DNA from 3 places in the Jeotgalicoccus sp. ATCC 8456 genome. Region 3 is predicted to be linked to each of the others. Evidence: riboswitches for the same ligand, from Rfam matches in the RefSeq annotation. Region 3 holds a riboswitch; each other region holds the start of a gene.
The links. A riboswitch is a leader RNA that binds a small molecule or an ion and turns the genes downstream of it on or off. The one in region 3 is predicted to bind thiamine pyrophosphate.

Region 1: it holds a riboswitch for thiamine pyrophosphate, as region 3 does, so the genes downstream of both, tenA (thiaminase II) here and JEM45_RS07410 (3-oxoacyl-ACP reductase) in region 3, are expected to answer to the same signal.
Region 2: it holds a riboswitch for thiamine pyrophosphate, as region 3 does, so the genes downstream of both, thiD (bifunctional hydroxymethylpyrimidine kinase/phosphomethylpyrimidine kinase) here and JEM45_RS07410 (3-oxoacyl-ACP reductase) in region 3, are expected to answer to the same signal.

The regions. Positions count from the first base shown of each region.
Region 1 covers NZ_CP066224.1:1,780,474-1,791,075, forward strand. The annotation lists gene JEM45_RS09220 (carbohydrate ABC transporter permease) at 1-790, shown strand, start outside; gene JEM45_RS09225 (carbohydrate ABC transporter permease) at 780-1,595, shown strand; gene JEM45_RS09230 (ABC transporter ATP-binding protein) at 1,607-2,686, shown strand; gene JEM45_RS09235 (sugar phosphate isomerase/epimerase family protein) at 2,686-3,480, shown strand; tRNA gene JEM45_RS09240 (tRNA-Thr) at 3,577-3,647, shown strand; gene JEM45_RS09245 (hypothetical protein) at 3,749-4,270, shown strand; TPP riboswitch at 4,473-4,571, shown strand; gene tenA (thiaminase II) at 4,653-5,330, shown strand; gene JEM45_RS09255 (hypothetical protein) at 5,481-5,678, shown strand; gene JEM45_RS09260 (metallophosphoesterase) at 5,804-6,622, shown strand; gene JEM45_RS09265 (acyl-CoA thioesterase) at 6,801-7,232, opposite strand; gene JEM45_RS09270 (fumarylacetoacetate hydrolase family protein) at 7,358-8,215, shown strand; gene JEM45_RS09275 (MOSC domain-containing protein) at 8,221-8,931, shown strand; gene JEM45_RS09280 (ABC transporter permease) at 8,980-9,666, opposite strand; gene JEM45_RS09285 (osmoprotectant ABC transporter substrate-binding protein) at 9,666-10,595, opposite strand.
Region 2 covers NZ_CP066224.1:1,861,768-1,872,369, forward strand. The annotation lists gene atpD (F0F1 ATP synthase subunit beta) at 1-1,221, shown strand, start outside; gene JEM45_RS09665 (F0F1 ATP synthase subunit epsilon) at 1,238-1,642, shown strand; gene JEM45_RS09670 (DUF1146 family protein) at 1,694-1,924, shown strand; gene murA (UDP-N-acetylglucosamine 1-carboxyvinyltransferase) at 1,994-3,286, shown strand; gene JEM45_RS09680 (DNA-directed RNA polymerase subunit beta) at 3,299-3,487, shown strand; gene fabZ (3-hydroxyacyl-ACP dehydratase FabZ) at 3,496-3,933, shown strand; gene JEM45_RS09690 (YwpF family protein) at 3,972-4,397, opposite strand; gene JEM45_RS09695 (single-stranded DNA-binding protein) at 4,590-5,132, shown strand; gene JEM45_RS09700 (transglycosylase family protein) at 5,417-6,223, shown strand; gene JEM45_RS09705 (ABC transporter ATP-binding protein) at 6,305-7,180, shown strand; gene JEM45_RS09710 (ABC transporter permease) at 7,177-8,745, shown strand; TPP riboswitch at 8,783-8,881, shown strand; gene thiD (bifunctional hydroxymethylpyrimidine kinase/phosphomethylpyrimidine kinase) at 8,948-9,742, shown strand; gene thiM (hydroxyethylthiazole kinase) at 9,745-10,515, shown strand; gene thiE (thiamine phosphate synthase) at 10,508-10,602, shown strand, end outside.
Region 3 covers NZ_CP066224.1:1,421,986-1,432,587, forward strand. The annotation lists gene JEM45_RS07355 (bifunctional glycosyltransferase/CDP-glycerol:glycerophosphate glycerophosphotransferase) at 1-323, shown strand, start outside; gene JEM45_RS07360 (DUF1307 domain-containing protein) at 549-710, shown strand; partial or broken gene JEM45_RS07365 (DUF1307 domain-containing protein) at 726-995, shown strand; gene JEM45_RS07370 (M3 family oligoendopeptidase) at 1,139-2,944, shown strand; gene JEM45_RS07375 (hypothetical protein) at 3,033-3,857, opposite strand; gene JEM45_RS07380 (dehydroquinate synthase/iron-containing alcohol dehydrogenase family protein) at 4,026-4,322, opposite strand; gene JEM45_RS07385 (cation:proton antiporter) at 4,620-5,762, shown strand; gene JEM45_RS07390 (HesA/MoeB/ThiF family protein) at 6,160-7,164, opposite strand; gene JEM45_RS07395 (thiazole synthase) at 7,164-7,931, opposite strand; gene thiS (sulfur carrier protein ThiS) at 7,933-8,133, opposite strand; gene JEM45_RS07405 (thiamine phosphate synthase) at 8,229-8,819, opposite strand; TPP riboswitch at 8,890-8,999, opposite strand; TPP riboswitch at 9,234-9,336, shown strand; partial or broken gene JEM45_RS07410 (3-oxoacyl-ACP reductase) at 9,442-10,190, shown strand; gene JEM45_RS07415 (NtaA/DmoA family FMN-dependent monooxygenase) at 10,203-10,602, shown strand, end outside.

The DNA of each region.
Region 1 (10,602 bases), 360 kb from region 3:
GATTTATTTAAGTTTTTTTGATTGGAACTTAATATCTCCAAATAAAACATATGTAGGCTTAGATAATTATAAGGCACTATTAACAGATCCAACATTTAGAAGAATTATAGTCCAAACCTTCATATATATTTTACTTTTTATTATTCTTAATACAGGACTGACCTACATAATGGCATATATTATCGCTCATTTAATTAAATCAAATAAAGGTATATACAAGGTTGCGATATTTACACCTTCCGTAATTTCTCTAGTTGTTGGCTCCATGTTATTTCTTTGGATTTTGAATCCAGTATCAGGACCGGTCGCCATCGTTTTAGCTTGGTTTGGTTTATCTATACCGAATTGGACAGTAACTGAAGGTATGGTTATTGTCGTTCTGAGTCTAATCGTAGCTTGGAAAGTATTTGGCTATAACTTTATTGTGCTCTATTCAGGAATTGTCGGGATACCAACTGAAATTATTGAAGCAGCTAAGGTGGATAAAATATCTAAATTTAGAATTTTTACAGATATCATCATACCGATGAGTTCAGCAACAGGTTTTTACATATTAATTATGACCATTGTGCAGGGGCTACAATATGTATTTACTCCGATTAGAGTTGTCACACAAGGTGGTCCTAACTACCACAGTAGCAACCTAATATATCACTCCTATCATGAAGCATTTGATCTATTTAATACAGGAGTCTCAGCAGCAAGCTCTGTCATTACTTTAATCATATTTATGTTTCTTCTTGCAATGCAATTCATATTTGTAGAAAGGAATGTATATTATGAAAATTAGACAGTTTATATGGCACATTCTAATCATTATTTTTATAGTGGTTGCCTTATATCCAATTTTATTTGCAGTATCAAACTCTTTTAAACATTTAAATGACGCCTTCGTGTCAACAATTAATTTAATTCCTAATTCATTTACTCTCGAGAATTATCAAGGTTTATATGAAACAATTCCATTGTTCAAGATTACATTGAATACCTTTGTCATTGCGAGCATCATCACTTTTTTCAAAATAGTAACTTCTTTGCTGGCAGCATACGCATTGACATATTTTAATTTTAAATTTAAAAAAGCAACATATTTTTTACTAATCAGTACCATTTTTATTCCTTTTACAGTCACTATGATACCCAACTATTTAATCGTTTCTCATTTTGACCTAATTGACAGTGTATGGGGAGTTATTCTCCCACAATTAGCAGATGCCATAGGAATATTTATGTTAACGCAAGCAATGAGAAACATTCCTAAACCTTTAATTGAGGCAGCTCAAGTAGATAATATCTCTACTTTTAATATTATGAAGGATCATGTATTACCAATTGTCAGACCGGCACTAACTTCAACAGCAATTTGGTTTTTTATCTTGGCGTGGAATGATTATGTCTGGCCCCTTCTAATGCTACGTTCTAGAGATAGTTATACACTGCCACTCGCTTTACAGCTATTTGTAAGTTCAGAGGGTGGGACAAACTTTACGGTAGCTATGGCTTTATCTGTGATAACAATGGCGATTCCATTGATCTTATATTTAATTTTCCAACGTTACATCATAAATACTTTTTCATCTAGCGGAATTAAGTGAGGAGTAAGTTAATGACATCAATTATTTTAAAAAACGTAAACAAAAGTTATGGTGACAATACCGTAATAGATAATTTGAATCTAGAGATTAAAGAAGGGGAGAGAACTATATTTCTTGGCCCTTCTGGATGTGGTAAATCGACTATATTAAGGATGATTGCAGGCCTTGAAAAAATCACTAGTGGTGAAGTATTTCTTGGAGATAGAAATGTAACACATCTAGCATCTGGAGAAAGAAATATTGCTATGGTCTTCCAAAACTATGCCTTATATCCCCATATGAGTGTGGAGAAAAATATTCTCTATGCATTAAAGCGTAATGGAGTATCTAAAACTGATAGAGAAAATCGTTTAGAGAAAGTTTTAGCAATGCTGGAATTAGAACAGTATAGAAAGCGTATGCCTAAAGATCTTTCTGGGGGTCAGAGGCAAAGAGTGGCTTTGGCTAGAGCAACAGTGAAGCAATCAAATTACTTTTTACTAGATGAACCCTTATCAAATCTAGATGCAAAACTAAGAGTAGTGGCTCGTAGAGAGTTATTAAAGCTTCATGAAGAATTTAAACAGACTTTTGTCTATGTGACTCATGACCAAGTTGAAGCGATGGCACTTGGAGATCGTATCGTCGTTTTAAATAAGGGTGAAGTTCAGATGGTAGATACGCCTTATAACGTCTATCATCAACCAAGGAACTTGTTTACAGCTCAGTTCATTGGTTCACCACCAATGAATATTCTTGATGGTTTTGTTAAAGATAAGCAGTTCTGTTTCGATGAACAATCCATAGATATTAGTAGTATCAATGGAGTGGGCAAAGAATTAGAAGGTAAGAAAGTATATCTCGGTATTAGACCGGAAAATATGAAGATTAGTGAAAATGATGATGGGGACATCAAAGGGAAAGTCATTTTTAGAGAAAATTTTGGAGCAGAGGTCGCTCACACCATTCAAATTGGTGCAACAGAAATTATTGTAATGTCTAACACAATCATTAATCAAGACGAGGTGTCGGTTATCGTTAATCGAGAACATGTTCACTTCTTTGATAAAGAAACAGAAACAAACTATAAATATTTGATGGAGGATTTATAATGAATATTTTACTTAGTACAAACGCATTTATTACTACTGGATTTAAGCCACTAAAAGAATTACTAGTTGATTATGATACATTCGATTTTGGACTTGAACTGTTCCCGAATTTTGAAGATAAAAGATTTAAAGATGAATTAGCCGAAATTAAATCGCTAATCAAAGACAGACCCTTGTCCATGCATGGTCCGTATTTTAAGGTGGAGCATAGTGCAGAGAAAGGTACAGATGCTTATAAATATGCCATAGACCAGATTGAACAAACCTTAGAAATCTGTGAAGACTTAAATATCAAGCATCTTGTTTTTCATCATAATAACAAAAAAATTACTGATGAGAATAAAGCTTCATCAATAGTTGAAAGTCAAAAAAATCTTCATGAATTGGATGACATTTGTAAAGAATCTGATGTTGAAATCCTCGTTGAAAATGCAGGGGTCTATGCTAAAAATAATGTACTATTTGATGAAGAAGAATTTATAAGTATGTGTAAAGAAGAGGGAAATAATCTACTTATCGATATTGGCCACGTTAATGCTAATAACTGGAGTCTTGAAAATATTATTTCTTCTTTAAAGGAGCAAATTACGCATTATCACTTGCATAATAATGTTGAAGGGAGAGATGATCATAATAGAATTCATGATGGTTCATTAGATTTTGAAGACTTTGTTAAATTGTATAATATGTATACACCAGAAGCGGACTTAGTTCTTGAATATAACTATGATCTTGGTAATGATATAAGTGCAATAAAAGAAGATTTGGACTTCTTATATAAAACTTTTAAGTAAGACTTTTAAACAACATGCTGTGTTCTCTTATTTTCTTATAAATAGACTAGAAATAATTTGCCATTTATACTATAGTAAAGTGTATTGATTACTTATGCCGACATAGTTTAATGGTAGAACACAGCCATGGTAAGGCTGCAATACGAGTTCGATTCTCGTTGTCGGCTGTTTCAACCAACTCTACAAGAGTTGGTTTTTTTGTTTAATTATTTGCAAAAGATTGTACTAATCGATAATGTTAAATAAAGAATGAAATTTGGAGGTTATGATGACAACACTCACTCTACAAGAAGCAATTTTTACTGTAAGTAATCTTAGAACCGAACTCGCTAATGAATATGAGAAATTCAGTACAGAGTACCGAGTGCCTATTTCGGTTAACAATGAAAAAATTGATCATGCAGATAAGCTTTCTAAAGTTAATGAATCACTAGCTAAAGTAAAGCAATTGAGAAATGATTTAGTAACTTTAAAAACAGCAATTCACCACAAAAATTCTACAGCTACAGTGGTTCTTGACGGCACTGAAATAACCGCATCTAGTGCCTTAGAGTCATTGAAAATTGAACGTGGTATCATCAACAATATAAAGAACAATATTACTTTTGGCTATGGTCGTGAACGTGTTAAGACTATATCTGGGGTAGGTATTGTTGAAGAGGGTATCATCAATGAAGATGAGATCAAAGAATATCTGTCAGAACTTGAAACACTCGTTAACAAAAAATCAATCTTAATCGATAAATTTAACAGTACTGAAACGATTGACGTCACACTAACAAGCATATAAGTCATGTATTGGTAGAAAGAGACCTATTTTAAATCGAGAATTTGATGGATTACAATTTACGTTTTATTTATCTGTTACGATTTAAGAATTCGAATCAAACGACTGATGGACAATCATAGTGATGATTATCTCTTTCGATGGAGTTTCCCTCAAAAACTTTTGGGTGTTAAGTTTTGCCTTTTTGCTCACCTACAAATTAAATAATAAAGACTAGGGGTGCACTTTTGTGCTGAGAGATGAACAATCGACCCTTTGAACCTGTAGGTTAGGACCTGCGATAGGGAAGTCTGTGTCGATAAACTTTGGCAACATGGTATTTATGGACTCGGACCGCTCATAAGGTTCGGGTTTTTATCTTGTTTAGTCAAAAGGAGAAATTGATATGTTTACAGATCGATTATGGACACGTGTAGAAGGAATTTGGAAATCGTATTTAGACCATCCTTTTGTGATGGGCTTGGGTGATGGATCTCTTGAAATTGATAAGTTTCAACATTGGTTAAAACAGGATTATGTGTATTTAGTTGAGTATGCACGCTTAATGGCGATTGGTGCAGAGAAGGCACCGGATTTAGATACTATGAATTTATTTGCTGAGTTGTTACATGGAACGTTGTTTGGCGAGATGGAGCTTCATAGAAGTTTTTCAAAACGATTTGGAATTTCAGAGGATGCGCTATTAGAAACTGAGGCGGCTAGTGAAAATACAGCATATACCTCATACATGTTGAATCACGCACAGCGCGGTGATGCAGCTGTTGTGGCTGCATGCTTATTGACTTGTGCATGGTCTTATAACTTTATAGGAAATCACTTAAAGAAAAATTATGACCATGAGGATAATCCATATAAAGAATGGGTGGATATGTATTCAGACACAGAGTTTACTGCATTAAATAATACTGCAATGAAGCTGATGAATCGTTTAGCAGAGGGTAAACCTGAGCGTGAATTGCTTGTCTTAGAGGAAATTGTGGTGAAAACAAGTAAGTACGAGTATATGTTTTGGGAGATGTGTGAAAATAAATCTAATTGGGATGTTATACAAGGAGAGAAATGACTAGGAAATTAATTATTCATAATAATAAGTTTTCTAAATTGTTAAGGGTCTGTAAAACATGTGTATTCCATAATTTCTTTGGGGTAAGGTAGGACTAACATCACGATTCAGTCTGAAAACCTATACTACTTTAAGGAGAGGGAATTAATTATGAAGAAACTCTTAACTGTTACATCATTAGTAGGCGTATTGGCACTTGCTGCATGCGGAGGCGGTTCTGAAGAAGGTACAGAGGAAGGTACAGAAACAGAAGAATCTGGTACAGAAGGAACTGAAACAGAGACTGAAGGCACAGAATCAGAAGATACAGAGTCAGAAGATACTGAATCAGATGACGAAGGTGAATAGAACATTTGAATATCGGCCGCTGGTAAAAACCGGTGGCTTTTTTTCTTGATGCGAATTATTAAAATTTTGTAAGGGTATCATATATAATATATATAATTCGACATATTATAGGAGCGAAAAGAAGTATGAAAATTGGTGTGATTTCTGATTTGCATATTGATCGATACAATGATGAAAACCTTCAACAGAAGGATTTTACCTTAACCTTGGCAAATGAGGTGAATCGTCAATCACTCGATGTGTTGTTGATAGCGGGCGATATTTCAAACGATCATATGCGGTCTTATCGTTTCATGCAGGCACTGGAACAAATGACAGGCGTTGTGATTTACTTTGTGCCAGGCAACCATGATTTTTGGAATCAATCCGGAGATGATAAGACGACAAATGAGATTCATCAATTTTTCAAAAGCACGAAGTATTATAAAGAAGGCGAACCTGTAGATCTAGGTAACGGCTGGGCAATCGTTATGAATGCCGCTTGGTACGACTATACTTACGCAAGTGACCGCTTTTCCAAAGCGCGTCTTGAAGAGCGGAGTTATTACGGTGGAACATGGCAAGATTTAGTACGTGTAGATTGGGGAAAAAGCGATCCAGAGATATCTTTAGAATTTGCAGAAAAAGCTGCACATGATTTGGAAATGGTAAAGGATAAGAAAATTATTTTAATGACCCATGTCGCAACACATAAAGCATTTAGAGTTCCCATGCCAAACCGCTTATTTGATTACTACAATGCCTTTATTGGTACGTCAGACTTTGACACATTTTATGGGGACTATGATATTAAATACAGCGTTATGGGGCATATCCACTTTCGACACCAAGTTATTGAAGGTGGCGTTAAATATATTTGTGCATGCCTTGGATACCGTAGAGAATGGCGGACAAAAGATATTGTTCATGAGATACGTGATGCCTTAGAAATTATAGAAATTTAAAAAGACCTCCTGAGTCTTTTTATTTTAAGTTTATTTATTAACTTGTCCGAAAAAATATAAGTGATATGAGAATTCTATATCGACTGGTAAAGTCAAAATACCGGTCAATGAGTGCTATCTTTGTCCAGTAAAACAAAAGTACCGGCAGATGAATACGCTCATTTGCCGGTAACACTGTTTATTTCTTTTTGATTTCTTCGTATTTAGCGTACCACTCTGGAAAAACTCGCTTGAAGACGACTGGTTTGAACTCTCCATCAACTTTTTTTACTACAAGTAGTGTCGTAGTACCGTGAGTACAAACTTCACCATCTCCGTTGACAATTTCAAAACCGTAGATGGTCCGCATACCTGTATTTTCTTCTACCCAGGTGCGGACAAAGGCACGATCACTGTATTTTAGTGGTTTGGCATAGGTAATATTGACGTTGTGTACTGGGGCTAAATATCCTTCTCTCTCCATCGCTAAATAATCATAACCGATGTCTTCAATTAGTTTCCGACGTCCGAGTTCAAGCCATTTGATATATGAACCATGATAGATGACGCCCATCATATCAGTATCTGCATACAAGATTTGAATTTCTGTTTCTGCTACATATACACTCATGAAAAATCCTCCTATTAATACATATTAATATTGTATCATTCTAATACTGTAAAAATCTCCTCGACTTTTAGACCGGAAAAATAAAGGTTATGATAGAATGAGGTAACTAGGAATGGGGTAATAATATGAAATTACTAACTTTTATAGATCCAGATTCAGGAGATTGTCGCACAGGTGTACTTACTTCTAAAGGTGTACTCGACATATCTGAAGATTTTAGTTCGATTCAAGAGGTTATGAACCATCAAGGAAAGGCTGAAGCACTGATTGATTTTTATATTGAAGGTGAAGGTGTGGATTTTCTAGAGTATGACAGTCTCACTCTTGGACCAGCTGTTCCTAATCCAGGAAAAATCATTTGTGTTGGGGTAAATTACAAACGCCACGCTGAGGAAATGCAAATTGATATTCCCAAACATCCGATACTATTTTCTAAGTTTAACAACGCACTCACTGCGCATAATAGTACTATAAATATTCCGCAAGGTGTGACTGCAATGGATTATGAAGGTGAGTTAGCGATTATAATCGGGAAGACAGCTAAAAGTGTCAGTAGAGAAGACGCTATGGATTATATTTTTGGTTATACAAATGCGAATGACGTATCGGAGAGAACATCACAATTTAGAACGAGCCAATGGCTAACAGGTAAGACCTATGATGGGTTCTGTCCCGTTGGACCATACATTGTCACCTTAGAAGAACTCGGAGAACCTCATAAATTACGTATTAAGACTTATGTCAATGGTGAGTTACGACAAGATTCTAATACGAATGATATGATATTTAAAAGTAGAAGTTTAGTTAGTTATACTTCCCAGTTTATGACTTTAGAGCCAGGCGATATTATTTTAACAGGAACTCCAGAAGGTGTTGCTTCAGGTTATAAAACAGCAATTAAACCTTGGATAAAAGACGGTGACACTGTAACAGTAGAAATTGAGTCACTCGGTAGATTAACAAATTGTTTTAAAATGGAGTGATAGAAATGCCAGTGTATGGTAAAGTTCACAAACTTTTTGTTGGTAAAGTAAAAACGATTGGTAATCCTAAGGCAGAAGAAAAGATGGATCAAGAATGGCAGACTGGTGCATTCAAAGAAGAGACTAAAGAAGCGGTATTTTTATCGAAAAATGGTTTAGTAGGAGACGAATGTCAGGATAAGAAAAACCATGGTGGTCCTGAAAAAGCTTTGTTTGCTTATGCAGTTAGTCACTACGAAAAATGGCGTGTTGAACTCGCTACTGATGACATTGGACCTGGTGGCAATGGAGAAAATATTGCTGTCTTGCACATGGATGAAGAATCGGTATGTATTGGAGATATTTACGAACTGGGTGAGGCAACCATTCAAGTTTCGCAACCTAGAAGACCATGCTGGAAGCCTGCTAGACGACATGGCGATATTGAACTTGCTAAAAAGATAGAAGATAGTGGGCGGACAGGTTGGTACTTTAGAGTACTTAGAGAAGGTAAAATCAAAAAAGACGATGAATTTAAGTTATTAGAACGCCCAGCACCGGATTGGACGATTGCTCAGATGAATGAGGTGCTTTACCATAACCGCGACAATATTGGCTTACTAGAAAATCTTAGAGATCAAGAATTCGCACCAGACAGTTGGGTTAAAACAATCAATAAAATATTAACAGGTGAGGAAATTGATGAGTCACCAAGGTTGTATGGACCGAATATATAAAAATTCCCACATAACATTTTTTAACATGTTGTGCGGGAATTTTTATTGTTAATTTACGGATTGTGCTTTAGGTGTCTGATCATCAGGGTTATGAGTAGGATCTAGTTTGCGTTCTAAGAACCTTAAACCGAAGTCGATAATTATAGCGATAAGAGCAATAGGAATGGCGCCTGCCAGAATGTAGACAGTACCTTCTGTTGCATTTGTCCCTCGGATAATCAAATCTGTTAATGTAGGGGCGCCAATGAAGGAGCCGATCGCAACGACACCAATTGCGACGACGAGTGCAATTCTAAAGCCACCGATAATTACTGATAGGGCAAGTGGCAATTCAATTAGGCGGAGTACTTGATTTGAAGTCATACCCATACTTTTACCAGCATCAGTAATATTTTTATCCACATTGGTAATGCCTGTATAGGTGTTTTTAATAATCGGCAATAGTGCATATAAGAATACTGTCATGATCACCGTATTTGTACCAAGCCCCATAACGAGCATTAAGATGGCAATCATCGCTAGAGCAGGTATGGTCTGAATGATGTTAGCAATCGTGATGACCACGCCTGAAAGTTTAGAATACCGCGCGATAAAAATCCCAATCGGTACGCCGACAATCGCAGCAAAGAGGACACCATATAGACTCATGAGTAAATGGTCCATGAACAAGCGGAACAAGTAAGGGAAGTTATTGGTGAAATAGTTAAAGAGTTCAACGATTAAATTTTCTCCCATTATTCTTCCTCCACTTCAAAGTAATTGTGTTCATCTAAAAATTCTTCTGCAACAATAGCAGGCTCGATGCCTTCCTCATCAGCACGGTAGTTGAGTTCTTGCATTGTTTCAGTTGAAATTGTATCTTCTAAACGAGTTAAGGCTTCGTCAATGACGGGATATTCTTCGATAATGTCATATGTGGCAAAAGGTGATGCATCATATGGTGGGAAGAATTGTAGGTCATCTTCTAAGACGACTAAATCATAAGCTGGGATACGACCATCTGTTGTATAACCTAGAGCGAGGTCAAGGCTCCCTGTATTAAGGGCTTCGTAAACTAAGCTAATTTGCATGGCTCTCATAGTGTCAAAACCAAAACCATATGCTTCTTGGAAGGCTTGATAACCATCACCAGGTCTGTTAATCCACGAAGTATCAACGCCTACATTGAATTCATCTGCATATTCAGCTAGATCAGAAGTAGTTTCAAGACCATACTCATCTGCAGTTTCCCTAGTGACCATGAAGGCATAAGTATTATCGAAGCCATAGGAGTTATAAAATTTCATGTTAAATCGTTCTTTAAAAATGTCTTGTGTTAAGGCCATCGCTTCATCTGGATCGTTAACTGGATCTTCATTTAAGGTTCCGGTTAAATCTGTACCGGAATAACGGGTACCAGAGATTTGGGCATCTCCGGTTAAGAGGGCGTTATGTTGAATTGTTGAAGAACCAAGGTTGTTTATCATAGTTGGCTCTATTTCACCGTCACTATAATGTTCGATCATTAAACGAACCATATGTGATGTAATTTGTGATTCGGTTGTAGTCATTGATGTAATAGTAATACCATCGCTCGAGCTACTACTTAAACCAGGTAGACTGCACCCGGATAAGAAGATGACCGACACGAGCATGAGTGTAAATAATCGTTTAATCTGTGTCATATAATCT
Region 2 (10,602 bases), 440 kb from region 3:
GATGGCTTACGTCGTGGTGCTGAAGTTGTTAATACTGGTGCGCCAATTTCTGTACCAGTTGGCGAAAACACACTAGGTCGTGTATTCAACATCCTTGGTGAAAATATTGATTTAGGTGAACCAATCCCAGCCAGTGAGCGTCGTGACCCAATTCATAGATTAGCACCTAAATTCGATGAATTATCTACTTCAACTGAGATTCTTGAGACTGGAATTAAAGTAGTAGACTTACTTGCCCCTTATACCAAAGGTGGTAAAGTTGGGTTGTTCGGTGGTGCCGGTGTAGGTAAAACCGTTCTTATTCAAGAACTAATCAATAACGTTGCCCAAGAGCACGGTGGTATTTCTGTATTCGCCGGAGTTGGTGAACGTACACGTGAAGGTAATGACCTTTACTACGAAATGAAAGATTCAGGTGTAATCGAGAAGACTGCAATGGTCTTCGGTCAAATGAATGAACCACCTGGTGCGCGTATGCGTGTTGCACTTTCAGGATTAACAATGGCAGAATACTTCCGTGATGAACAAGGTCAGGACGTATTGCTATTTATCGATAACATTTTCCGCTTTACACAAGCTGGTTCAGAGGTGTCTGCACTTCTTGGACGTATGCCTTCAGCGGTTGGTTATCAACCTACACTTGCAACTGAAATGGGTCAGTTACAAGAACGTATTACATCAACAAATGTTGGTTCAGTAACGTCAATTCAAGCGGTATTCGTACCTGCCGATGACTATACTGACCCCGCACCAGCACAAACATTTGCTCACCTTGATGCAACAACAAACTTAGAGCGTAAACTTTCTGAAATGGGTATTTACCCAGCAGTGGATCCACTTGCTTCAACATCACGTGCGCTTTCTCCTAACATTGTTGGAGAAGAGCACTACAATGTAGCTAGGGGCGTTCAAGAGACACTTCAGAAATACAGTGAGTTGCAAGATATCATTGCAATCCTTGGTATGGATGAGTTATCTGATGAAGACAAAAATACAGTCGCACGTGCGCGTCGTATTCAGTTCTTCTTAAGTCAGAATTTCCACGTTGCTGAACAGTTTACAGGGCAAAAAGGTTCATATGTACCAGTTAAACAAACTGTACAGGATTTCAAAGAGATTTTAGAAGGAAAATACGACCACGTTCCGGAAGATGCATTCCGTCTCGTAGGCGGCATCGAAGATGTTCTTGAAAAAGCACGTCAACAAGGTGCGGAAGTCTAAAACGGGAGGGTAAATCATGGCAACAATTGCACTGGATGTAGTTACTCCTAATGGTTCTGTCTTTCATGAAGAAGACTGCGAGATTGTGGTTCTTCAAACTGTACAGGGCGAACTTGGTGTGATGGCAGGACACATTCCTACAGTTACACCACTTAAAATAGGTGTCCTTCGCGTTAAGATTGATGGAAAGTTTGAGTACTTAGCGGTTACTGAAGGCTTTGCTGAAATCAAACCAGAACAAGTCACAGTACTTGTTCAAGCTGGCGAATTCTCTGCTGAAATTGATACAGAGCGTGCTGAGGCAGCGAAAAAAAGAGCAGAAGAACTCTTAAATCGTGCCCAGGACGAGCGCGTTGATAAGTACCGCGCAGAACTTGCACTTCACCGTGCAGTAAATCGCCTAGAGGTTTCAAAATATTAAACTAAAAGACTGGATAATCCAGTCTTTTTTTCATTTAAAGGAGATTAAACTATGGGTTATTCTGAACTTGCATTTATGCATATAATTCTTCACTTCCTGTGTATAATACTCGCATTTTGGGTATTAAAAGGAGTGAGGCTTGAAGTACTCTTCAAGCAAGGAGAAGTCGCTCGTGGACGAATGTTAATGATCTTGCTCAGTGTATTGATTGGAACAGCGCTAAGTAACTTTATAATGGACGTATTCAGATATACTCAAGAGGCGGCTATTATGTTTAGCTAATCGCTTTACAAAGGCAGTGTTAACAACGTATTATTGACATGAGTGGTAGAGAATTTATGGAGTGAGAAGATGGAAAAGATTATAGTTAAAGGTGGTAACAAGCTATCTGGTTCCGTTGAAATAGAAGGGGCTAAAAACGCAGTACTACCGATTTTGGCAGCATCTCTATTAGCATCAGAGGGACAGTCAATTATTAAAAACGTACCAGAATTATCAGATGTAGATACATTAACTAACTTAAATAAAATTTTAGGCGCAAAAGTAGAACGAGGTAAAAATCAAGTTACAATTGACGCTTCAGGTGAACTTACCTGCATCGCACCATATGAACTTGTCAGTAAAATGCGCGCAAGTATGCTCGTAATGGGACCATTACTGAGCCGTTATGGCTATTGTAATATCGCGATGCCAGGTGGTTGCGTAATTGGTTCAAGACCGATTGAACAACATATTAAAGGTCTAGAAAAGATGGGTGCGTCTTTCCAACAGACTGCTGGTTACATCGAAGGTAAAATTGATGGTCGTCTACAAGGAACAAAAATTCACATGGACTTCCCAAGTGTTGGGGCGACTCAGAACTTAATGATGGCTGCGAGTTTAGCAGAAGGCGTTACTCATTTAGAGAATGCTGCAATGGAGCCTGAAATTGTAGATTTAGCAAATTACATTAATGTAATGGGTGGTCATGTCACTGGTGCAGGAACTGGACACATTAAAATTGTAGGTGTTGAATCCTTGAAAGGGACTGAGCATTCAGTTATTCCTGACCGTATAGAAGCTGGTACTTTTATGATTGCTGGTGCCATTACTAGAAGTGAAATTACCTTAAAGAATGTAGTCATTGAACACTTATCTGCAGTCGTTTCAAAACTAGAGGAAATCGGCATTACATTCGTTGAAGAAGGCAATGATGTTCGCCTTATTCCAGCTGACACATATAAAAATGTAGATATTAAAACGATGCCACATCCTGGTTTCCCAACAGACATGCAAAGTCAGATGATGGCTTTATTAACGACGATTGAAGGTACGAGTATCGTCACAGAAACAATATTTGAGAATCGTTTCATGCACGTTAGAGAATTCTCCGCAATGAATGCTGACATTACGTTAGAAGATAACCACGCAGTGATTCGTGGTGGTGGTCAGTTATTTGGCGCTCAAGTAAAAGCGACTGATTTACGTGCGGGTGCTGCTTTAGTACTTGCAGGACTTGCTGCAAAAGACTATACTGTCGTATCGGAACTTCAACATTTAGATCGTGGTTACGTCCGTTTCCATGAAAAACTTAAAGCACTAGGTGCGGATATCGAACGTACAGATGATAGTACTTCTATAGAGCATTTGGTGACATCAAAGTAGAGGGGTAATACTATGGCAGAACAAGAACAAAAAATCGTTCACCGTAGATTCCCATTGTTAGTTAGAATTTTACTGTTTCTATATGTTGCTATTGTGCTTATCTTTTTAGGCCTAATGATTGGCTATGGCATATTAGATAATCCGTTTGGTGTATTTAGAATAGAAACATGGGAACATATCATTAACTTGACTAGGGGTTGACGACAGCAATGCTGACATATGATCAAATTAAAGCGATTTTACCTCACAGACCACCATTTTTACTTATTGATAGAGTAACGGAAGTTGATCCTGGTGTAAGCTGTAGAGGAATTAAACAAGTATCAGGTAATGAAGCATTCTTTGAAGGTCATTTTCCTGAATATGCAGTAATGCCTGGTGTGTTAATTGTTGAGGCATTAGCACAGGTTGGTGGCGTTGCACTGTTACAACAAGAGGAATATAAAGGGAAACTGGCTTTTTTTGCTGGTATAGATAAGTGCCGTTTTAAAAAACAAGTCACACCAGGTGACACACTTGACCTATACGTAGAAATTACGAAGATTCGTGGTCCAATTGGTAAAGGAACTGCTGTTGCCAAAGTAGACGGTGAAATTGCTTGCCAATGTGAGATTACATTTGCGATATCAGATGTTAAAAGTGAATAGAAAAATGCGTATGACTTAATGCTGTCATACGCATTTTTTTATTCCTCTTCTTTCTCAAAATCTTCTTTTGATTCCATACGAACATTGAATTCGTTAATGAGAGACTCACCTTCATACCCTTTTTCAACAAGGTAGGCAAGTAGGTTCTCAGCATAGTTTGGACCATGAGTGACTATCGCCCCTTTAAAAATAACTGAGGTTTTATCTTCCTTATCATGAATATCCATTAAAGTAGCTGAAAATTTTGCTGGTGTGTTGGTCGGTCTAGTAATTGTCACCATCATATCAAGTTGTTGATCTTTTAATTTGGTGAGCACTGATGATAGATGACTGGAGGTCACAATCTCAATAATCCATGGTTCCTCGCCTTCTTCTAAGTTAATGATGACACCATCTAGTACTTCTGGAACGATAAAATTCTGTTCTTGAATAATTTTTAGATCAATCACCTTAAATGATTTCATTTTGATTACCCCTTCATAAAATACAAATTATCTTTTTTCGTATGCTAAAATTTACTATTTTTGAATTCTTGCTATATTTTAAGTGGTCTTTTGTCATTATTGTATATTATTCTAAGCGGAAATGAAATTATTGCTTTTTGCAGAATATTTCATCCTCACTTACATTGGTAACAGGAAGGGTGGTGAAATAAGATGATGAACAAAGTATTGCTTGTCGGTGAACTTATTAGCAACAACGTCATTGCGAAAAATGCCCAAGGTAGTGTCAATGCATTTATTATTGCTACAGTTCGTGTGCCGAAAGATAGTCGTCGTGAAAAAGAAGTACATTTTCTTTACTGTAAAGCCTTTGGAAAGAGTGTACCAAAAGTATTAGAAATGACAAATATAGGTGACATATTATGTGTCAGTGGACAGTTAGCAACCACTACAACTACAAGTGATGATGGTACTAGAGAGTACCGCATGGAAATTTGGGTAGAGAGTGTTAAACAAGTGCCTGAAAAGATTCAAAATCGTACAGATATTTCTAATCCATCTCGGTTGATTGAACAAGCAGTCAATCACTACAACATCCAAGACGCACTCGGTGAACAGTACGTACATACTATAACTGAGTCAAAACAAGCCGCAAATACTGATAGAGAAAAGCAAATTGAAGTGATTCAAAGCATAGTTGAAGAAGCAGAAATTAAAACAGAAGAAAGTAAAGACAAAGAGAAAGTACTCGCTTAATTATACCCCACTTATAATGCACCAATTCATCTCACTCACAAAGCATATCTAATGAGCTGCTGCGGCTCATAGATATGCTTATTTTTATGATATAAAATATTCAGATTAATGAAATCTAATTGTATTAAACTGAACTTTTTGTAATATGATTGTAAAGAAACGATTAAATTTTTAAATTGCTGTAACCTATGTAATGACTTTTTTCCCTATAATAAATATCGTTAATGAAAAAGAGCGGCCAGTATTGGTAAAAATGAATTAAACATTATGGAGGAAATATTCTTATGAAAAAGGTTTTAGCATTTGGAGCAGTTGCAGCAGTTTCAACTACTATTGCATATTCGGCAGAAGCGGCGTCACACACAGTAGAATCAGGTGACTCATTATGGGTACTAGCAGAAGAGAACAATGTAACAGTTGAATCACTTAAAAAAGATAACAACTTAACTTCAGATATTATCGTTCCTGGTCAAGTATTAGAAATTGATGGAGATATAAAAACTGAAGCTAAAGAAGAAACATCTGACAAAGACAATAAAGAAGTAAAAGATAAATATGTAATTGAAGCAGGTGACACACTTTTTGATATCGCTGTAGAATTCGATGTCTCTGTAGCTGAACTTAAAGAATGGAACAACCTATCATCAGATATTATTTTTGTAGGTAAAGAATTAGTTGTTTCCGCTGATGCAGCACCAGATGCAGCAACTCCAGTTGCTGAACCAGCAACTGAGGTGGAAGAAGTTGAAGAAACAACAACTAATGCGCCAGCTGAAGAGGTTCAAGAAGAAGAAGTTCAACAACAAGTACAACAACAACAGCAGCCACAACAACAAGCACAAAGTACAAATACAAATAGCGGCTTAAACTGGGGTGCTTTAGCAGCTTGTGAATCTGGCGGAAACGCGAGTGTCGTAAGTGCTAATGGTCTATATCACGGCCTATACCAGTTTGATGCTCAAACTTGGCAGTCAGTAGGTGGTTCAGGTGTTGCTTCACAAGCATCTGCTGCTGAACAAACACAAAGAGCACAAATGCTATATGATCAAAGAGGATCATCACCTTGGCCTGTATGTGGTTCAAGACTATAAGATAAAATCAACATCGGCACTCCTATAGTGTCGATGTTTTTTTGTGGTAAAATTAAGCCAATAGATTAAGGAGGGTTCAGTATGCTTGAACTGGTGAATTTATCTAAACATTTTGGCAAGGTTAAAGCAGTCAAAGACGTATCGTTCACTCTATATCCTGGAGAAGTTTTTGGTTTTATCGGACCGAATGGAGCGGGGAAATCGACGACAATTCGTATGATTATTGGTGCTTTGGAACCAACGAAAGGTGATATTCTTTTCAATGATAAAAATATTAAGGAAAATAAAAACTATATTGAAAAGATTGCATACGTTCCTGGGGATGTCAATCTGTGGGGAAACTTAACAGGTGGTGAGGTCATCGACTTCATGATGGCTGCTAAAGGCTATCATAACGATGACAGAAAAGCGGCATTAATTGAACGTTTTAGATTAGATATACATAAAAAATGTAAGACGTATTCCAAGGGAAATAAACAAAAGGTTGCATTAATTAGTGCTTTTCTCAGTGATGCAGATGTATTTATCTTTGATGAACCAACTACTGGTCTTGACCCATTAATGGAGCGAGTGTTTCATGAAGAAATCATCAACTTAAAAAATAATAACAAGGCCGTCTTATTATCGAGCCATATTCTTTCTGAGGTTGAAAAGCTTGCGAATCGTATTGCTATAATCAGAGACGGTAAAATCATAGAAGCTGGTACTATGAATGATCTTAGGCACATTACTCGAGTAGAATATATCATCGAAACTGATGATAATATTGATGCGTTAAAACATCAAAAATTTATTCATGATTTTTCATCTGACAGTGATGGTTACCATATGTTCATCGATAATAATGATATTCCTCAGTTTTTAAGATATTTGAAGATCTATAATCTCAAATCATTAAAAACAACACCACCAAAACTTGAGGATATCTTCATGAGATATTACGAGGATGCAAAATGACATATTTTAGATTGATCGGACGTAATGTGCGTTTTCAGGTCTTCTTATGGCTTCTGATTTTATGTGGTATCTCACTGTCGATACCCAGTGTATTTAACACACTATATGGGACTGAAGAAGAACGCTTAGGTATGAAAATGACCGTTGATAACCCTGCAATGGTGGCCTTAATTGGACCGATTCCAGAGGGGGATTACACATCACCGGTAATGTTTGCGCACCAAATGTTGTTAATTATGGCAATCTTCCATGGTCTGTTTAATATTTTAATCGCAAACGGAATTGGGAGAAAAGCAGAGGAAGAAGGTTTAACGGAATATATTCTAACGACAGGTACGAAGAAATCGACGATCATCAGTTCACAAATCATGTTAGGTATCATAATCAATATACTTGTCTGTTTTATCCTAGTTGTCGGATTACAACTTATCAATGTTGAAGGATTAAGCTTACCTGGAAACTTATATTACGCACTAGGTCTGAGCTTATTTGGACTCTCATTCTTTGTACTGACGCTTTCTTTCGGACAATTATTCCAAAGTGCAGATCTAACATTTGGTCTGACACTCACCGTTCTCCTTGCTTTATACCTGTACAGAGCAATGACGGATGTGGTGGATACAAGATTTTCTGTATTCTCTCCTTATCACTGGTTGTCTCGTATAGAAGCCTATGGTATAGAATCATCTGGACTATGGCTCATGCCATTCTCAATCGTCATTCTATTAGTGGCCTTAAGTTACGTATTGTTTTACAAGCGTGATTTAGGAAGCGGTTATTTTAATATCGATAAAAAACCGAAGGAAAGAAAAATCTCAAGCTACTTTAGATTAGCCTTCATCAATAGTAAGGTCTTGATGATGTCATGGATGGTGGGTCTCTTTATAGTTGGTTTATCTTACGGTTCTATTTTTGGAGATCTTGATCAAGTCATCGGTCAAAATGATATGCTTAAAGCCGCATTTGAAGGTCAAGATGGCACCATGTTTTTTATAAATTTACTATTTATAATCTCTGCACTAATTGCGACGGTACCTGCCTTAATGGTGAATGGTAGATTTTTAATAGAAGAAAAATCAGGACGTTTAGAGATGATGAACGCGGCGACGTTAAATAATAGAATTTCACTTACAACGGCATATTTAATACACTGGTTTTACGCGAACTTAGTGGGTATACTGAGTTATTTACTGACCTTAGTTGGAATGTATTTAGCTAGTATTAATGTGACAGGACTAGAGCTCACAGAAGTCGATTACATTAAAGGACTTATTAATTACAGTGCTGCAATGGTATTTATTATAGGAGTCTCTTCATTACTCATTGGTATATATGCTAGACTTCATATATTTGTCTGGATATATCTGGCATATATATTCTTGGTTAATTATTTAGGAAGTTTGATTGACTTAAATGAAAACTTCTTAAAACTGAGTCCATTTTATTACTTGAGCGATGTTCCTATAGAAGGTTTAGATGAGTTAGCAGTTGTAATTGTTACAAGTCTAGGTATTGTGATGATGCTTATCGGTTTAATATGTATAAGGAAACGGAATCTTCTTTGACACTAAAGTACAATGTGATACAATACATTTAAATAACATTTACCACTAGGGGCGCCAATTGGCTGAGATAGTGAAAACTTGTCCCTTTTTACCTGATCCAGGTTATGCTGGCGGAGGGAAGTGCGAATAAAATGAATACAGCATTCGTTTTGATAAGCCCACTTCTTTTCAGGAAGTGGGCTTATTTTTTAGGAGGAATCTAATAATGACTTTACCAACTGCGTTAACAATAGCTGGAACTGATCCAACAGGTGGGGCAGGTGTCCCTGCTGATATCAAGGCATTCTCATCAAGAGATGTATACGGCATGGCTGTTATCACCTCACTTGTTGCACAAAATACATTAGGCGTTCAGGATGTCTATAACGTACCGATAGATTTTATCGAAAAGGAACTTAAGAGTGTTTTTGATGATCAAGTGCCAAAAGCAATGAAAACGGGCATGATTGCTGAAGCCGATATGATGACCTTAATTGCAAAATACATAAGAGAATATGATATTCCTTATGTCATGGATCCTGTGATGATTGCAACAAGTGGGGACCGTTTGATGACCGCAGCATCGATGGATACGCTCATCAATACACTCATTCCGCTCGCTGATATTGTGACACCAAATCTACATGAGGCAGAGGCAATTACAGGACAGAAGATAGAAAACACATCAGATATAGAACATGCTTTAAAATTCATCGTTGATGAAATGGGGGCCAAAAGTGTCATTATTAAAGGTGGTCACTTAGACGGCGATGCGACAGACTATATGTATGATGGGGAGCGTATTACGACACTATCCAGTGAAAGAATCGACACAGATCAAACACATGGTACAGGATGTACATTTTCAGCGGTACTTACTGCAGAGCTCGCTAAGGGTAATACTAAGGAAGATGCGTTTAAAACAGCGAAGGCGTATATAACAGATGCTATTAAACATGCACCTGGTATCGGGCAAGGTAGTGGGCCGGTAAATCATTTTTCATATAAAGGAGAATAACAATGATTGAACTCTTAAGACGCATTAATCCACTCGTTCTATGTATTACCAATGATGTAGTAAAACCATTCACTGCAAATAGCCTACTTGCACTCGGTGCATCACCAATTATGAGTGGCGAGAAGAAGGAGATGGCTGACATAATTAAGCATAGTGGCGCTGTACTCATCAACATAGGAACTTGTAGTGAAGATAAAATCGAACTCTATGAAACAGCGGCAAGAGAAGCGAATCAGAGTCAAGTACCTCTGATTATAGATCCTGTTGGATATGGTGCTTCCACTTTTAGAAGAAACGTCATCAACCATATATTAGAAAACCATAAGGTCGATTTAATTAAGGGAAATACAGGAGAAATTATGGCCTTAGCAGGTTTAGATGTTGAGTCTAAAGGCGTGGACTCTATTGCAGAAGGTAAAGCAGAAGAAATCGTTAAAGTTGCCTATGATAAATTAAAGGTGCCAATTTTGGTAACCGGTGAGACCGATGCATATACCAATGGTGAAACGATTATTTCTATGAACAATGGTCATGAATTCCAAGAGAAAATTACAGGATCAGGCTGTGTTTTAGGTGCAATTTGTGCATCATTTTTAGCAGTCGACCGAACCCAAGATGCTATTGTTAAAGCAGTGAGCTTATATAACATTGCTGCAGAACAAGCTGCTTTAAGTACGTCAGGACCAGGCATGTTTCAAGTTCAATTGATTGATGAAATGTATAAATTCTCTGAAGCGGACTACCAAAAATCTAAGGTGACTGTGCATGAATAGATCGGTATTAAGGTTATATCTCATCGCTTCATCTTCGAGCTTTAAAAACCCTTTAAAAGATTTAGAAACTGCCTTTAAGGCAGGAGT
Region 3 (10,602 bases):
AATTATACTTGATGTCTGATATTCTCATCACTGACTATTCATCTGTATTCTTTGATTATGCGAATCTTAGACGTCCAATCTTATTCTTCACTTACGACATTGAAAAATATCAAGGACAGCTACGTGGTTTCTATATCGATATGGAGACTGAGCTTCCGGGTCCATTACTCATGGATAATAATGAGGTGATGGATGCCATTCAAAACATTGATGCAGTATGTGAGAAATACGAGGATCGCTACAACGAATTTTATGAACGATTCTGTAGCTGGGATGATGGAAGAGCATCAGAAAAAGTTGTTGATGCAATGTTTGAAAAGTGATTATAAAGAATGATTGAGCTTTGACCCGAATAATAGGCAGCTAAAGTGCTGCTTTTTATTCGGGTTTTTTATACCCTAGGAAACATCTTACTTATATTTATATAATTATTCTCATTTTTTTGCTTTTCGTAAACAAAAACAAGAAAACAATTATTGTGAAAACTTAGTATATAATTCATATTATGAACTTAACATTTTTCACCAAACTTAAAGGAGAGTTCTATTATGAAGAAAACTTTGTTGTTTTTATTTTTATCTATGATTGCTGTTGTATTAACGGCATGTGGAAGTGAAGAAACTAGAACATTTGAAATGGAAGAATCAGGGGTAAAGAGCACGCTCACTTACACTTACAGTGGGGATGAAGTAATCAGCCAAAAAAGTTAAAGTGTTGTTAATTATGAAGAATTAGGCATGGAGAAAGCAGATGTAGAAGAATTTATGAAACCTCTAGCTGAACAATATGAGGGTATAGATGGACTTGAATATAATATCGAGTACGGAGAAGAAGAAGCAGTTGAAATAATTGATTTCAACTATGATGAACTAGATTTTGAAAAAGCTAGAAAAGTAGATGGTTTTTATCTACAAGGTGACGCAGAACAAGGCGTTAGCATGAAGAAATCAGCTGAACTTATACAAGAACAAGGTTACACAGAAGTTGAAGAATAATTCATAAACATAAATAGATGGCTACCTAGCTTGCATGAGCAAGTTAGGTAGCCTTTTTCAATATTGAAGTGATTGATGTTTCTCTACATCTTTTTCCTGTATGATTAAAGAAACGAATTTTAATTTAGAAAGGAAGGAATTTGATGAACTACAAAAACAAATGGGATATGGAGAGTGTGTTTCCTGGTGGAAGTGCATCTGTTGATTTTCAAAACCGATTATCAGAAGTAAGAGATAGTATTACAGCTTTTTCTCACGAACTTGATAATTGGGAGCTAGACGAACATTCAAATGATTTTGCGTCACTTAAGGGGATCTTACAACACTACGAAAAAATTTCAAACGCACTTGGTGAGATGGGGAGCTTTTCGAATGGTTTAGTATCTGCAGATGTTACCGATCAAAAAGCAATGCAGAATTTAAATGCAGTTCATAACTTAGTTAAGGACCTCTCATCACAGAATATTATATTAAATAAAAAAATCAGTGCGCTGACTGAGGACCAATTTGCAAAGATGTTAGAAGATGATTTCTTTAAAGCAATGCGTTTCCCGTTAGAAGAAAAACGACAAAAAGAAAAGGACTTACTATCAACAGAAGAAGAAACAATCATCAATCACTTATCATTAGACGGCTTACAGGGTTGGGGTAATATGTACAATCAACTCGTTGCTTCTATTCAAATTCCAGTAATTGAAGATAATGAAACCGTTTATTATTCAGCCAGTCAATTTGAAAACAAGATGAAGTCAGAAGAGAATCCAAAAAATCGTGAAAAACTTTTAAAAACTTGGGAAGATACATGGGAAGAGAAAGCTGATTTATTCTCTACAACGCTCAATCATTTATCAGGATTCCGTTTAAACGACTATGAACTTCACGACTATAAAGATTATATGAAAGTACCACTAGACTACAACCGTATGGAAGAAGAAACACTCGATACGATGTGGGATACTATTACAAAAAATAAAGAACCTTTCAAAAAGTACTTTGAACGAAAAGCGCAACTAATTGGTGTTGATCAATTAGGGTGGCTTGATGTTTCAGCAAGTGTTGATGTGGGTGATTATACAAACAAGCAGTATACGTACAATGAAGCAGCAGAATTTATTATCGATAACTTTAATTCATTCAGTCCAAAAATGTCAGAGATGGCACGTCGAGCTTTTGAAGAGCAATGGATTGAAGCGGAAGATCGTCCAGGAAAACGCCCAGGCGGATACTGTTCAAACCTTCCTGAATCTAAACAGTCACGTATTTTTATGACATTTGCGGGAAGCACTAGCAATGTGTCAACACTCGCACATGAACTCGGACACGCATTCCATAGCTATGTCTTACGTGATTTACCATTATTCAACCAACGTTATGCAATGAATGTTGCAGAAACAGCTTCTACATTTGCAGAACTTATCGTTTCAAACGCAACGATTGAAAATGCAACTTCAAATGCAGAAAAAATCAACTTATTGGATGAAAAAATTGCTAGAAGTGCGACTCTTATGATGAATATCCATGCACGCTATATCTTTGAACGCAATTTCTATGATGAACGCCAACAAGGCACTGTAGACAGCAACAGACTGAAAGAACTGATGAAAGAAGCACAAAAAGAAGCCTATCAAGAGGCACTTTCTTCATACCATCCAATGTTCTGGGCAACAAAGTTACATTTCCATATTACAGGTGTCCCATTCTATAACTTCCCCTATACATTTGGATACTTCTTTAGCTTAGGTATATATAACCGTTTCTTAGAAGACGAAACGTTAAGTGAAGATGACTATATTGCACTACTTCGCGATACTGCCAGCATGACTACAGAAGACCTAGCTGAGAAACACTTAAATGTTGACCTAAGAAAACCAGACTTCTGGCAAAAAGCACTGGATTCAGTGCATAAAGATATTGAAGAATTTTTAGAGCTAACAGAATCATATGTTTAATATATAAATAAGCCGTACCTTAGTATTTCAGGAGGAATCCCTAGAAGTCTAAAGTACGGCCTTATTTTATATTTGAATCTATTATTATTTATTGAGAGAAAACGACCCTTGCAGAAGTTTCATTGAAGGTAGGATTCCCATAATATGTTTCAAATAGCTGATCGATATTATAGATTACTCCAATTTGTCTTAGCTCTTCATAAGTCAAAGGAGCTTGTGTACCTGTCACAACAACCTCATTTGTGGCACTATCAACGATCATAAGTGCAGTCGCATTAGCCTTAGCTGGTAATACTTGATAAACTCTTTGTTGCTCTGTCATGCCAGGGAACATATTGTAATCTTGAGATTGTAACACTAATTGACTTACCTCTTCAACAGTAGATGGTCCCGGTCCAGTAGGTTCAAATGAACCATTCAATAATTCACTAGCTGTCACACTAATATCACTCACAAATTCATCTTGTATCGCCATAGCAACAATGTCTGCATCAGTAAGACTTTCGTAAGCCTGTTGTTTTTCTAATGCTGCAGTATCTTCTTCTTGGTTATCTTCTGTTCCATTTTCACTAGATGTCTCTTCGTTCTCTTCAGTACTTGCTCCATCTGTTTCATCTGAAGCTTCTTCACTTTCAGCATCCTCACTTGCTTCCTCATCCGTGTTTTCATCAAATGTAGCTTCACTTTCTTGTTCAGAGCCATCACTCTCTTCAGTACTGGACTCATCCGATGCTTCTTCACTTTCAGCATCTTCACTTGCTTCCTCATCTGTGCTTTCCTCAGTTGTAGCTTCACTTTCTTGTTCAGAGCCATTATTCTCTTCAGCGTTTGACACATCTGATTCTTCTGCTGGCTGACTACAAGCTGAAAGTGCAAGTACTAAAACAAAAATCAATACCAACAATCGTTTCATAATTACCCTCCTCGGTTTTCAAGATGATTTTGTGAATGCAAGTTCATATTCAATTTTTTACTTCATAAATGTCCTTGCATCACTACATCTATTATCTCTATTCCTTAAAATTAAATCCATATATTTTCCATAAATGTTAGATATTATTAATAAAAGTCGGATTACTTTTTAAATATCTCCAGTTTTCACTTTCATATACATCTCTTTAAACATCTCTTTACTGAAAATCACCGGCACTGGATAATTTGGATTCGCTTCATCAAATGCGTAGCCGGCCATTTCATCGATATCAGACTCTTTGATATTAGGGATATGGTCACTGATACCGAGATCGTTATTCATGTCCAGAATACTGTCGATAAATTTCTCTGCTTTTACCTTGTCAGTATCACCCGGGACAGTCACACCTGCACAATCAGCAAGTTTTGCCAGATCCTCATGGACGGTAGTTCCATATTCCTTCAATTTATAACTCAGAATTTGTTATAATTTGAATTAATCTAAGAGATTGATATTATAACATCAAAAGGAATAAAATATTTACCTCCGGGGATTTCTTTGGGAAACCCTTTAAGTTTATAAAAATCAAATGTTTATGATGCGCGTGCAATTCCATTGACTCCTGATAAATTGAACCGATTACAGCAACTACATAGCAACTCTTCCCTGGTACGGGGAAAATACTATATGAAATGAGTTTTAAATATGCCCGATCATCATCTATTAATCGATAACCTTACCTCAGTATGGTGGATAGTGCTGATGGCAGCACTCGCACCGATATTTGCACTCATCTCGCGTAAATATGTGCCTGATGTGGTGTGGCTGCTTGCATTCGGAGTCATCATCGGTCCCAACATGCTCGGGCTAGCTGAGCAGACTGAGGCCGTGGCGTTTCTTCGTGAACTCGGTATGGGTTTTCTGTTTTTGCTGGCAGGTTTTGAAGTCAGCACCTCCGATATGCGTGCGCGCCAAGGTAAGCATGCCGCCCTCACATGGATAATTTGCGCCGTATTGGGCGTTGGTGCCGGTCTTTTACTTACCGATTTTGATATCCGTGTAGCTATAGTGCTCGCTATCGCTTCCACTTCAACGGCTTTGGGAACATTATTACCTATTCTGAAGGACTCAGGCGGGATGGATACCCCACTGGGCAGGGCGGCGATGACGCACGGCGCATACGGAGAGCTGCTGCCAATCGTGGCCATGTCATTGTTGCTTTCCGCATTTGCACCGTGGCAGGCCTCCTTGGTCCTGATTTTCTTCGCCATGATTGCTGTTTTCGTAGTCGGCATTCCAATACGATTCATTCGAAAGGTCCCACTGCTTGGAAAAGCTGTTGTATCGGCATCCAATACAACAATGCAAACGACGCTGAGGATGACTGTCTTTGCATTGGTTACTCTAATGTTAGTCACAGCAATATTTGAACTTGATATCGCCTTGGGCGCATTCTCTGCAGGGCTCCTGCTCAACGTTGTATTCCAGACTTTTGATCCGGAACACGGGGAGGAAATTGCACACAAAGTTGAGATTGTAGGATTTAGCTTCCTGATTCCGATTTTCTTTGTCACCAGCGGAATGGCAATTAACCTCGGTCAGGTACTCGGGGAATGGCAACTTCTGCTGGGATTCGTCGCATTGATTGCGATTGTTCGCGGTTTGGTGGTATTCCTTAGAGAACGTTGGAGCAACACATATTCGGGTATCGAATCATCGAGAGAACAGATTGCTTTAGGCTTATATTCCGCTACCGGACTGCCGATTATCGTAGCGGTAACACAAGTTGCTGCGTCTTCGGAGATCATTGATCAGGTAACAGCTGCTACTATGGTGACCGGCGGGGCAGTGACGGTGCTCATCTTCCCCCTTATCGCAAAACTCATTCTGACGAAGAGTAGCTGAATATGCATAATAAGTGGTGAGGGACGTAGTATTTGAGCACGTAGTTCTAGGGATTTTAGGCACTGAAAAGCGGAGATTGGTATCAATCTCCGCTTTTCTATTTCATTACAATTGTGATTTAATTTATCCCTTACACCCACTACTCGTGATAAGCTTCAAATCATCATAAATAATTTTAGGAAACACGCACTAACGATGATAAGCTTCAGCGTATCACTTTATGATGCGGTTTTCTCTTAACGTTCCACCGAAATTTGTAATAAATAGTTCCTTCTGATTACCGTATCTTCACCTAATTCAACACCCTATAGAAATAACTGATGCCTTTTTAATGCTTTGTCTATTATTTCTAAAACACCATAAAAAACTCATCTATTTGAGATAGTTCACACTATATTTATACAGGATATTCACTCAGTTTCTCAATCATTTCTTGATATAAAGCATTGGCTTCTTCTTTTCGAGAGATGCCATGAACATTCATTCTGCCATCTTTAAATAAGGTCAGCTTATATTTTTTATAAGTCAATAACTTAACAAACGCACTTGCCCTGATAATTTTACCGGGCAGCTCCTGATTGAAAACCGATTCGTCGAACCTGAGTGTATATACACTTCCGCAATTAGATTGTACAGTGGCCAGCATATTTTTATTCAACTGTTCATATATCCGATTCTTACAGACTACACAGTCTTCATTCTTTAATTCATCTATATTTATCGTTTGAAAGCCGATTTTAAAAGTATCTACAGTAATGAGCTGCTTGGAAAAACCTTTTCCTGATAAATAACGAATGACTTCAGAAACTTCCATACTGGCAATGAGGGAAATTACAGGAGGAAGCACACCGTTGATTGCACAGCTTTCCCCTGTCGATGGCAGAGTCTCCATCAAACACTTTAAACAAGGTCCTTTAAAATCAATCCCGTACACACTTCCCTTACTGCCTACAGCAGCACCATATACCCAGGGGATATCAAGCTTATGACAGGCTTCATTAATCAGAAATCGAATTTCAAAATGATCCATACTGTCAATTACAATATCCGGCTGATACTTTCTTAAGATTGCGGAGATGTTACTGGAATTTATTTCTGCATTGATCGGTACAATCTCAACATTACGGTTTATCTGACACAATTTTTCTTTGGCAGCATTAACTTTCAGCGTCATATCTTCTGCATCTTTTTCAGTATATAAAGCCTGACGATGCAGGTTGGTCATTTCAACAATATCCATATCAATGATGATGAGTTTACCTGCACCCATACGCACAAGCATTTCAGAAACGTGTGTTCCAAGTGCACCGGCGCCCATCACCATTAGTGTGGCTGACATCAGATTTTTTTGACTATTCTCTCCAAATTCATTAAACTTCATTTGTCTGTCGTATCTCTCCATTAAAGAAACTCCAGTCCTTCAGCAGGACTTGAGGCCTGTGCAGAATACCTAACCGGAATACGTCCTGCATCATAACCCAGTACCCCTGCATCAATTGAAAGCTTCATCGCTTCTGCCATTTTAACCGGATCTTTGGCATTCGATACAGCGGTGTTTAATAATACCGCATCTGCACCCAGCTCCATAGCATAGCACGCATCTTTGGGTGAACCGATTCCTGCATCCACAATAACAGGGATGCTGGATTGTTCTACAATATATCTTAAATTCAATGGATTATTAATACCGCGTCCCGTACCTATAGGAGAAGCGAGCGGCATGATTGCATGAACACCAAGTCTTTCGAGTCTTTTTGCAAGCACGACATCGTTTGAAATATATGGACAGACTGTATAACCTTTGTCCAGCAGTATTTGACACGCTTCGTATGTCGCAATTGGGTCAGGCAGTAATGTCTTATCATCACCAATAATCTCAACTTTAATCATGTCACAGACACCCGCATGTCTTGCGATTTCTGCGATGCGTACAGTTTCTTCCACTGTTTTCGCCCCTGCTGTATTCGGAAATGTCGTGTATTTTCTTAAATCAATATTTGCCAGCGGGTTGGGCAGGTCTTTATCAAATAAGTTCATACGTCTGACAGCGAAAGTCAGCACTTCTGTACCTGACGCTTCAATTGCAGCGGCCTGTATTTTCTCATCTGAGAACTTTCCAGTACCTAAAAATAGCCTTGAGTTAAATTTTAAATCTCCAATTTCTAACATATTATCCGCCTCCTACAAATTCTAATAATTCAAGTCGATCATTATTTTTCACTTCTTGTTGTTTAAATACACTTTTTTTTATCAATTCCCCATTGTGTTCCACTACAATACGATTATCATCTACATCCAGGTGGTCCAGCAGGGTAGCTATGGTAATATCCGTTTCAAAATAATGGAGTTCTCCGTTAACGGTGCACTGCATATTGTTTCATCCTTTCAAGTGATAGATTTTTAAGTACTGCGACAGCTGGGAAGTGTATTAACCACTTTATAATGTCTAAGCTATGGAGCATTTGCTTACATCAAATTTAATATTTGACCTTTTTCTTTTAACCTGGTGATTTGATTGGGTGAAGCATCCATAAATGCAGAAATTGCCGAGATACCACTGAATCCTGTCGGTAATTGATTGATAGTTGTTAAATTGATACCGCCAAGTGCTATCACAGGAATATCATAAGACAGTGCATCACGTACTTCTTGATGTGTACGCGGTGGCAAAAATTTCTTTGAACTCGATTCAAATATATGGCCGTATAATACAAAGTCGAGATGATTGTCCTGTGCTTTCTTGACAGATTCAGGTGAATGAGCAGACATGCTGACTGAAATATCCGGATGTTCTTTTTTATACGTTAATGCAGTTGGATCGTTTTCTCTAAAGTGGATGGCAGTTAAACGAAAAGATTCCAGCAATTTAGTCGAAGTATGAATGATGATTTTTTCTTTAGGGAAACCTGATTGAATAAGCTGACAAAGGAAAGATGATAACTCGTTGTCGGACATGGGTGTACGAAGTAAAAGATAATCGATACAGGATGAAATCGTATTGAAATGAACAATGTCCTTGGAAATTAATATCTTAAAATGTGTAATTGCAATAAGCATTATGTCACCCCTTAATATAAAAAAGCGCTGTTTTTCTATATAGAAAAACAGCGCAAGTATGCATCAACACATATTACTTTCGCCACTTTCCTACGCCAGTATGAACTGTATCAGGTTCCCGGAATCCCAAAGTCTACACTTTAATCTCAGCCTTTTTCAAAGACACTTCCAGTGGTCTTAACTATTTAATTTTCCAATCAATAACTTCAAGTTACTCTAAAAAGTTAAATATTGCAAATAAAATTATATTTTAATTATACTGATAACTATCTTTTAACATTTACTCAATCATATAGGAACTAGATAGCAGTACAGTTACAGAATTGAATTTGAATTGTGTTTGTTCCAATTCACATAATTTGTGATTTACTTGACGTATCTTCGTAAAGTAATACAATGATGTTAAATAGAATAGATTCGCACTAGGGGCGTTTTTATAAACTGAGATGAGGGTAACCTCAGACCCTTTGAACCTGATCCAGTTAAAACTGGCGTAGGAAAGTGTTACATCGATACAGTTGTATATCTATGTCTTTGCGGGCATATAATTTACTCTCGGTACGTAACTTTCCTATGAAGGCTGCGTATTTTTTTATTCTAAAAAATTATAGGAGTGATTTATTTGACAAGGACAGTTTTAGTAACGGGAAGTGGAAGAGGACTTGGTAGCTATATCGTAAAAGCACTAAGTGAAAAAGGTTTTAATGTCATAATTAACTACAACAACAGTAAAGAAGAATCAGAGAAGTTAAAAAACGAAATTGGAGCACAAGCCATTGCGATTCAAGCGGACATTACAGACCGTGAAGCAGTTGAGCAGTTAGTTAAAAAGGAACTGAACATTTCGGACAGATTGATGTTGTTGTAAACAATGCACTCGTTAACTTTAAATTTGATCCAACCGCTCAAAAATCATTCAAAGATTTGACTTATAAAGATTACGAGCAACAGTTAGACGGGACACTAAAAGCTGCATTCAACGTATCACAAAGTGTAATACCACAGTTTTTAGAACGTAAAGACGGTGCAATTATTAGTATTGGAACTAATCTATATCAAAATCCTGTAGTACCATATCACGAGTACACCACTGCAAAAGCTGCTTTAATTGGGTTCACCAGAAACGTTGCAGCAGAACTTGGACAGTATGGTATCCGAGCAAATGTTGTTTCTGGCGGTTTACTGAAAACAACAGACGCAAGTGCAGTCACAACACCAGAAGTATTTGATTTAATCGCACAGTCCACACCATTGAGAAAAGTAACAACCCCACAAGACGTTGCTAATATGGTTGTTTATCTTTGTTCTGAGGCAGCAGATGGGGTTACAGGGCAAAACATCACGGTAGACGGCGGACTTACTATGAACTAGGCGGTATATATTATGAATAATTCTAAACAGTTAAATATAGGAATTTTATTGTATGGTGTGGGTCACCATCAGGCAGCATGGTTAGAAGACGATTCGAGTGTCAATGAATTCACGACAATTGAATATTATGAAAATCTGGCAAAAATTGCAGAACGCGGAAAATTTGATGCCGTATTTTTCGCAGATTCACAAGCCTTCCCCGCAGATAGTCCAACAGAATTACCAGCGAGTTATTTTGACCCAATGATTGCATTAACTGCTATGAGTAAAGTCACAGATAACGTTGGACTTGTTTCAACTATTTCAGGTACATTTAATAACCCATTTACCACAGCAAGACAGTTACTCACATTGCAACACATAACAAAAGGACGCATGGGATGGAATCTAGTGACATCAATGACCGACCGCG